DNA from 2 places in the Fructilactobacillus sp. YLN 2412 genome. Region 2 is predicted to be linked to the other one. Evidence: a T-box and tRNA genes for the amino acid it is inferred to sense, from the RefSeq annotation. Region 2 holds a T-box; the other holds one or more tRNA genes.
The links. The T-box of region 2 lies ahead of AC0GLR_RS04315 (valine--tRNA ligase). A T-box ahead of a tRNA ligase gene usually reads a tRNA of that ligase, here a tRNA-Val.

Region 1 (3,383 bases), 390 kb from region 2:
GTCAGGTTATGAGTTAAATGCTTGTAGCCGGGTTGACAAGCGATGATGAGGATCGAAATTTAAGTAGAGAAGTAACCCATGTCACGCTGCCGAGAAAAGCTTCTAGTTAGTAATTAATTACCCGTACCGCAAACCGACACAGGTAGTCGAGGAGAGTATCCTCAGGTGAGCGAGAGAACTCTCGTTAAGGAACTCGGCAAAATGACCCCGTAACTTCGGAAGAAGGGGTGCTGGCCTCACGGCCAGCCGCAGTGAAAAGACTCAAACGACTGTTTATCAAAAACACAGGTTTATGCAAAATCGTAAGATGAAGTATATGGGCTGACGCCTGCCCGGTGCTGGAAGGTTAAGTGGAAAGGTTAGCTTCGGCAAAGCCTCGAAATGAAGCCCCAGTAAACGGCGGCCGTAACTATAACGGTCCTAAGGTAGCGAAATTCCTTGTCGGGTAAGTTCCGACCCGCACGAAAGGCGTAACGATTTGAGTACTGTCTCAACGAGAGACTCGGTGAAATTAAGATACCTGTGAAGAAGCAGGTTACCCGCGACAGGACGGAAAGACCCCATGGAGCTTTACTGTAGCTTGATATTGGGTGTTTACATAGCTTGTACAGGATAGGTAGGAGCCATAGAAGCCGGAACGCTAGTTTCGGTGGAGGCGTCAGTGGGATACTACCCTTGCTATGTGAACACTCTAACCCTGAGCACTTAACGTGCTCGGAGACAGTGTCTGGTTGGCAGTTTGACTGGGGCGGTCGCCTCCTAAATAGTAACGGAGGCGCTCAAAGGTTTGCTTAGAATGGTTGGAAATCATTTGTAAAGTGTAAAGGCAAAAGCAAGCTTGACTGTGAGACAAACAGGTCGAGCAGGGACGAAAGTCGGACTTAGTGATCCGGTGGTACCATATGGAAGGGCCATCGCTCAACGGATAAAAGCTACCCTGGGGATAACAGGCTTATCTCCCCCAAGAGTTCACATCGACGGGGAGGTTTGGCACCTCGATGTCGGCTCATCGCATCCTGGGGCTGTAGTTGGTCCCAAGGGTTGGGCTGTTCGCCCATTAAAGCGGTACGCGAGCTGGGTTCAGAACGTCGTGAGACAGTTCGGTCCCTATCCGTCGCGGGCGCAGGAAATTTGAGAGGAGCTGTCCCTAGTACGAGAGGACCGGGATGGACATACCGCTGGTGTATCAGTTGCGCCGCCAGGCGCATTGCTGAGTAGCTATGTATGGATGAGATAAACGCTGAAAGCATCTAAGTGTGAAACTCGCCTCAAGATGAGATTTCCCATTCCTATATGGAAGTAAGACTCCTGAAAGATGATCAGGTCGATAGGTTAGAAGTGGAAGCATAGTGATATGTGAAGCGGACTAATACTAATCAGTCGAGGACTTAACCAAGGAAGACACAGGGTTAAATCAAAGTTGAACAGAGAAGATATTATCTAGTTTTGAGAGAACGAAGTTCGCTCAGGCTTATGGAAGCATAAGTAAAGTGTGGTGGCGATAGCCTGAAGGATACACCTGTTCCCATGCCGAACACAGAAGTTAAGCTTCAGCACGCCAAAAGTAGTTGGGGGATCGCTCCCTGCGAGGATAGGACGTTGCCACGCAATTGATGGAAGATTAGCTCAGCTGGGAGAGCATCTGCCTTACAAGCAGGAGGTCACAGGTTCGATCCCTGTATCTTCCATTGAGCCGTTAGCTCAGCCGGTAGAGCATCTGACTTTTAATCAGAGGGTCGGCAGTTCGAACCTGCCACGGCTCATTAGTTTTATAAATATTCAAATGCCGACTTAGCTCAGTTGGCTAGAGCGCCTGTCTTGTAAACAGGAGGTCGGAGGTTCGACTCCTCTAGTCGGCATTATGCGGAAGTAGTTCAGTGGTAGAACGCCACCTTGCCATGGTGGAGGTCGCGGGTTCGAATCCCGTCTTCCGCTTTGCGTCAATTCTATGCCGGGGTGGCGGAATTGGCAGACGCACAGGACTTAAAATCCTGCGGTCAGTAATGACCGTACCGGTTCGATCCCGGTCCTCGGCATTTATGCACCTATAGCGCAATTGGATAGAGTGTCTGACTACGAATCAGAAGGTTGTAGGTTCGACTCCTACTAGGTGCATTTTCATCGGGAAGTAGCTCAGCTTGGTAGAGCACCTGGTTTGGGACCAGGGGGTCGCAGGTTCGAATCCTGTCTTCCCGATTAGATATTATTATCTATAAATCGCGGTGTAGCTCAGCTGGCTAGAGCGTCCGGTTCATACCCGGGAGGTCGGGGGTTCGATCCCCTCTGCCGCGATTAGGTCTTGGATCTTTAGCTCAGTTGGTTTAGAGCAGACGGCTCATAACCGTCCGGTCGTAGGTTCGAGTCCTACAAGATCCATAGGCTAAATTTTTTATTTAGCGGCCATTGTTTTTTATTTATATATATGTTACAATATTATTTGTCTATTGGAGGATTACCCAAGTCTGGCTGAAGGGAACGGTCTTGAAAACCGTCAGGCGAGTCAAATCGCGCGAGAGTTCGAATCTCTCATCCTCCTTTATTATCGCGGGGTAGAGCAGTCTGGCAGCTCGTCGGGCCCATAACCCGGAGGTCGTTGGTTCAAATCCAGCCCCCGCAATTTTGGTCCGTTGGTCCAGTCGGTTAAGACGCCTCCCTGTCACGGAGGAGATCACGAGTTCGAGTCTCGTACGGACCGCTTTAAAATGGCTCGGTAGCTCAGTTGGTAGAGCAACGGATTGAAGCTCCGTGTGTCGGCAGTTCGATTCTGTCCCGCGCCACTTGTTTTATTTTTAATATGTTATGCGGGTGTAGTTTAGTGGTAAAACCATAGCCTTCCAAGCTATTGTCGCGAGTTCGATTCTCGTCACCCGCTTTTATATGGGCCTATAGCTCAGCTGGTTTAGAGCGCACGCCTGATAAGCGTGAGGTCGGTGGTTCGAGTCCACTTAGGCCCATTTTGGAGAAGTACTCAAGTTGGCTGAAGAGGCGCCCCTGCTAAGGGTGTAGGTCGCGTAAGCGGCGCGAGAGTTCGAATCTCTCCTTCTCCGTTTTTTCATGACCCGTTGGTCAAGTGGTTTAAGACACTGCCCTTTCACGGCAGTAACATGGGTTCGAATCCCGTACGGGTCATCTATGATATTATAATTATCGCGGGGTAGAGCAGTCTGGCAGCTCGTCGGGCTCATAACCCGGAGGTCGTTGGTTCAAATCCAGCCCCCGCAATTTTGGTCTGTTGGTCCAGTTGGTTAAGACGCCTCCCTGTCACGGAGGAGATCACGAGTTCGAGTCTCGTACAGACCGTAAAAATATAATAGAAATATTGAATTTAATTCACTAAATTAATAATTTAGTGTTTTTTTATTTTAATATAAAATAATAAAAAA
Region 2 (3,383 bases):
TGATGGAGTGGGTAGCTATATATTAGATAATATTGATAAAATTAACGTTGAAATGAAACATCCTGATATTAATTTGCGAATTGATGTTAGGTTAACGGGAATTTATTTATCAAGTGAAACAATTCCTGGCTCGCTGGGATTGCCAGTTGGAACTGGGGGACGAGCTACTATGATGTTGTCAGGTGGGATTGATTCTCCAGTAGCAGCTTATATGGCAATGAAACGTGGCGTGAAAATTGATATGATTCATTTTTACAGTCCTCCCTATACTAGTGAACAGGCGTTGGCCAAGGCTAAAGATTTGACAGTAAAATTAACTGCCTTTAGTGGTACATTGGATTTTATTCAAGTGCCATTTACTAAAATTCAAGAAGAAATCAAAGAAAAGGTTCCAGAAGGATATTTAATGACGATCCAACGTAGAATGATGCTACGGTTGGCAGTTGCAATCACGATTGAAAGACATTGTAATGGTGTTTTTACTGGTGAATCTTTAGGACAAGTTGCCTCACAAACTTTGGAAAGTATGCGTGCAATTAACGATGTAACTACGATGCCAGTTTTGAGACCATTGTTATCATTAGATAAAACAGAGATTATTAAAGTTGCCAGAGATATAGATACGTATGACTTATCAATAATGCCATTTGAAGATTGTTGTACAATCTTCACGCCTCCGTCTCCCAAAACTAAACCTGATTTAGAAAAAACACGAAAATATGAGAAAAACATTGATGTTGAAGGGCTTATGCAGGCGGCTTTAGATGGAATCAAAGTTTCTAAAATCAATGTTGATGATAATTATTTAAATTCTCAAGAAGATGTTTTCGCAGAATTGCTTTAAGAAAGGTGATAATCATGGAAGTTAAAATGTTTTTAAAAAAAGTTAAATTATTGGGGAATCCACCAGAAGTTGGCGAGGCATTACCTGAATTTACGGTCGAAAACGCTGCTGGAAATAAAATAAATACGAAAGATTTATTGGGAAAACCAATGGTATTATGTTCAGTCCCTAATTTAGACACTGAGACTTGTAGTCTTGAAACCAAAAAGTTTAACAAAAAAGCTGATGAGTTTCCTAATGTAAGATTTGTAACAATTTCAAATGATACTTTGGAAAATCAAAAAAATTGGTGTGCAGCTAAGGGAGTAGATAATCTTGAAGTTATGTCTGATTTTGATGGCTCATTTGGGAAAGCAATGAAATTGTATATTCCAGAAATTAAACATTTAGCACGTGCTGTATTTTTAATTAATGCTGATGGGGAAATAGTTTACGAACAAATTGTTCCCCAAGTTGCTAGACAGCCAAAATATAAAGAAGTTATTGAAAAAATAAAAGAATTCTTTGAGTAGTTGACTAATAGAACAAAATTAAGTATTATTGGATTAAATTAAATGCTTTGAGCAAGAGGTTTTATAAATTAACTTTTAAGCGAGAGAATGTTGGTGAGAATTTCTTAAGTTGTTTTTAAAATGTAACTTGTTAGCAGTCATAATGAATTTAGTAGTTATGATCGGGTCAAACCGTTATCTGTTTTGAGTTGGGATTATTTTAATAATCCAAATTAGGTGGTACCGCGAGCATTCGTCCTATTGATTAGGATGGATGCTTTTTGTTTAAATGAAAATAGAGGTGACTCGAATGGAAGAAAATATTGAAATGTCAACAAAATTCAACCCTCAAGAAGTTGAAAAAGGAATGTATCAAAAATGGCTAAATGAAGGAGTTTTCAAACCTAGTGGCAATCACAAAGCACAACCTTATTCGATTGTATTGCCTCCCCCAAATGTAACTGGTAAATTGCATCTTGGGCATGCTTGGAATACTACTTTACAAGACATGTTGATTAGACAAAAAAGAATGGAAGGCTATGATACTTTATGGCTTCCTGGTATGGATCATGCTGGGATTGCAACACAAGCAAAAGTTGAATCAATGTTGCGTGAAAAAGGAATTTCTCGATATGATTTAGGACGAGAAAAGTTCATTCAGCAAGTTTGGGATTGGAAAGATAAATTTGCTGATACTATTCATAATCAATGGGCTAAATTAGGGTTATCATTAGATTATGATCGTGAAACATTCACTTTGGATGATAACGTTTCTAAGGCGGTTCGAAAAGTTTTCGTTGACCTTTATAATCAAGGTTTAATTTATCGAGCAAAATATATTATTAACTGGGATCCACAAGCACGAACAGCACTTTCTGATATTGAAGTTGAGCATAAAGATGATAAAGGTGCCTTTTATCATGTTAAATATAAATTTGCTGATGATACAAAATTTAATGGTAAAAATTACATTGAAATTGCTACTACCAGACCAGAAACAATGTTTGGTGATACTGCAGTAGCAGTTAATCCAAGCGATGAAAGATATAAAGAATTAGTGGGAAAAGAAGTAATTGTACCGTTAGTTAATCGTAAAATTCCAATCATTGCAGATCATTATGTTGATCAACAATTTGGAACTGGAATGGTTAAAATCACTCCAGCACATGATCCTAATGATTTTAAAGTTGGTAAGCGACATGATTTAGCTGAAATTAATACTATGAATGAAGATGCATCAATGAATGAAAATGCTGGTAAGTATGAAGGCATGGATCGATTCGATGCACGAAAAGCAATGGTTGAAGATTTAAAACAAGCAGATGATATCATCAAGATTGATCCAATTGTTCATGCAGTTGGTCATTCTGAAAGGACTGGGGTTCAAGTTGAAGCTCGACTGTCTACTCAATGGTTCGTAAAAATGAAACCATTAGCTAAAAAAGCAATGGAAAATCAAAAAACTGATGATGCTGTTAACTTTGTTCCAGAACGGTTTGAACATACTTTTGACCAATGGATGGAAGATGTTCATGATTGGGTTATTTCCCGGCAATTATGGTGGGGACATCGTATCCCAGCCTGGTATAATAAAAAGACCGGTGAAATTTATGTTGGAGAAACTGCCCCCAAAGATCTCGAAAATTGGGAACAAGATCCAGATGTGTTAGATACTTGGTTTTCATCCGGATTATGGCCTTTTACTACTATGGGTTGGCCAGATACAAATTCTGAAGATTTTAAACGTTATTTTCCAACTTCAACCATGGTAACCGGATATGATTTAGTGTTTTTCTGGATTTCTCGTATGATTTTCCAAAGTTTACATTTTACTGGTCGTCGTCCATTTAAGAATGTCTTATTACATGGTCTGATTCGTGACGAACAAGGACGTAAAATGAGTAAATCGCTTGGGAACGGGATTGATCCGATGGATGTGATTGAGAAATATGGTGCTGATGCATTACGTTGGTCACTTTCTACTGGAACTACACCTGGTCAAGATGAACGGTTTAGTTATGACAAGATGGATTCTTCCTGGAAATTTG

Region 1: it encodes a tRNA-Val, which carries the amino acid that the T-box ahead of AC0GLR_RS04315 (valine--tRNA ligase) is inferred to sense. The anticodon was not compared.

Annotation. Positions count from the first base shown of each region.
Region 1 is NZ_CM183165.1:475,791-479,173, forward strand. Features, by position in the region: rRNA gene AC0GLR_RS02175 (23S ribosomal RNA) at 1-1,396, shown strand, start outside; rRNA gene rrf (5S ribosomal RNA) at 1,492-1,608, shown strand; tRNA gene AC0GLR_RS02185 (tRNA-Val) at 1,616-1,688, shown strand; tRNA gene AC0GLR_RS02190 (tRNA-Lys) at 1,691-1,763, shown strand; tRNA gene AC0GLR_RS02195 (tRNA-Thr) at 1,786-1,859, shown strand; tRNA gene AC0GLR_RS02200 (tRNA-Gly) at 1,864-1,935, shown strand; tRNA gene AC0GLR_RS02205 (tRNA-Leu) at 1,951-2,036, shown strand; tRNA gene AC0GLR_RS02210 (tRNA-Arg) at 2,042-2,115, shown strand; tRNA gene AC0GLR_RS02215 (tRNA-Pro) at 2,123-2,196, shown strand; tRNA gene AC0GLR_RS02220 (tRNA-Met) at 2,219-2,292, shown strand; tRNA gene AC0GLR_RS02225 (tRNA-Ile) at 2,302-2,376, shown strand; tRNA gene AC0GLR_RS02230 (tRNA-Ser) at 2,447-2,536, shown strand; tRNA gene AC0GLR_RS02235 (tRNA-Met) at 2,544-2,617, shown strand; tRNA gene AC0GLR_RS02240 (tRNA-Asp) at 2,622-2,695, shown strand; tRNA gene AC0GLR_RS02245 (tRNA-Phe) at 2,705-2,777, shown strand; tRNA gene AC0GLR_RS02250 (tRNA-Gly) at 2,802-2,872, shown strand; tRNA gene AC0GLR_RS02255 (tRNA-Ile) at 2,880-2,954, shown strand; tRNA gene AC0GLR_RS02260 (tRNA-Ser) at 2,959-3,047, shown strand; tRNA gene AC0GLR_RS02265 (tRNA-Glu) at 3,057-3,129, shown strand; tRNA gene AC0GLR_RS02270 (tRNA-Met) at 3,149-3,222, shown strand; tRNA gene AC0GLR_RS02275 (tRNA-Asp) at 3,227-3,300, shown strand.
Region 2 is NZ_CM183165.1:868,116-871,498, reverse strand. Features, by position in the region: gene thiI (tRNA uracil 4-sulfurtransferase ThiI) at 1-844, shown strand, start outside; gene tpx (thiol peroxidase) at 859-1,356, shown strand; T-box leader at 1,395-1,599, shown strand; gene AC0GLR_RS04315 (valine--tRNA ligase) at 1,646-3,383, shown strand, end outside.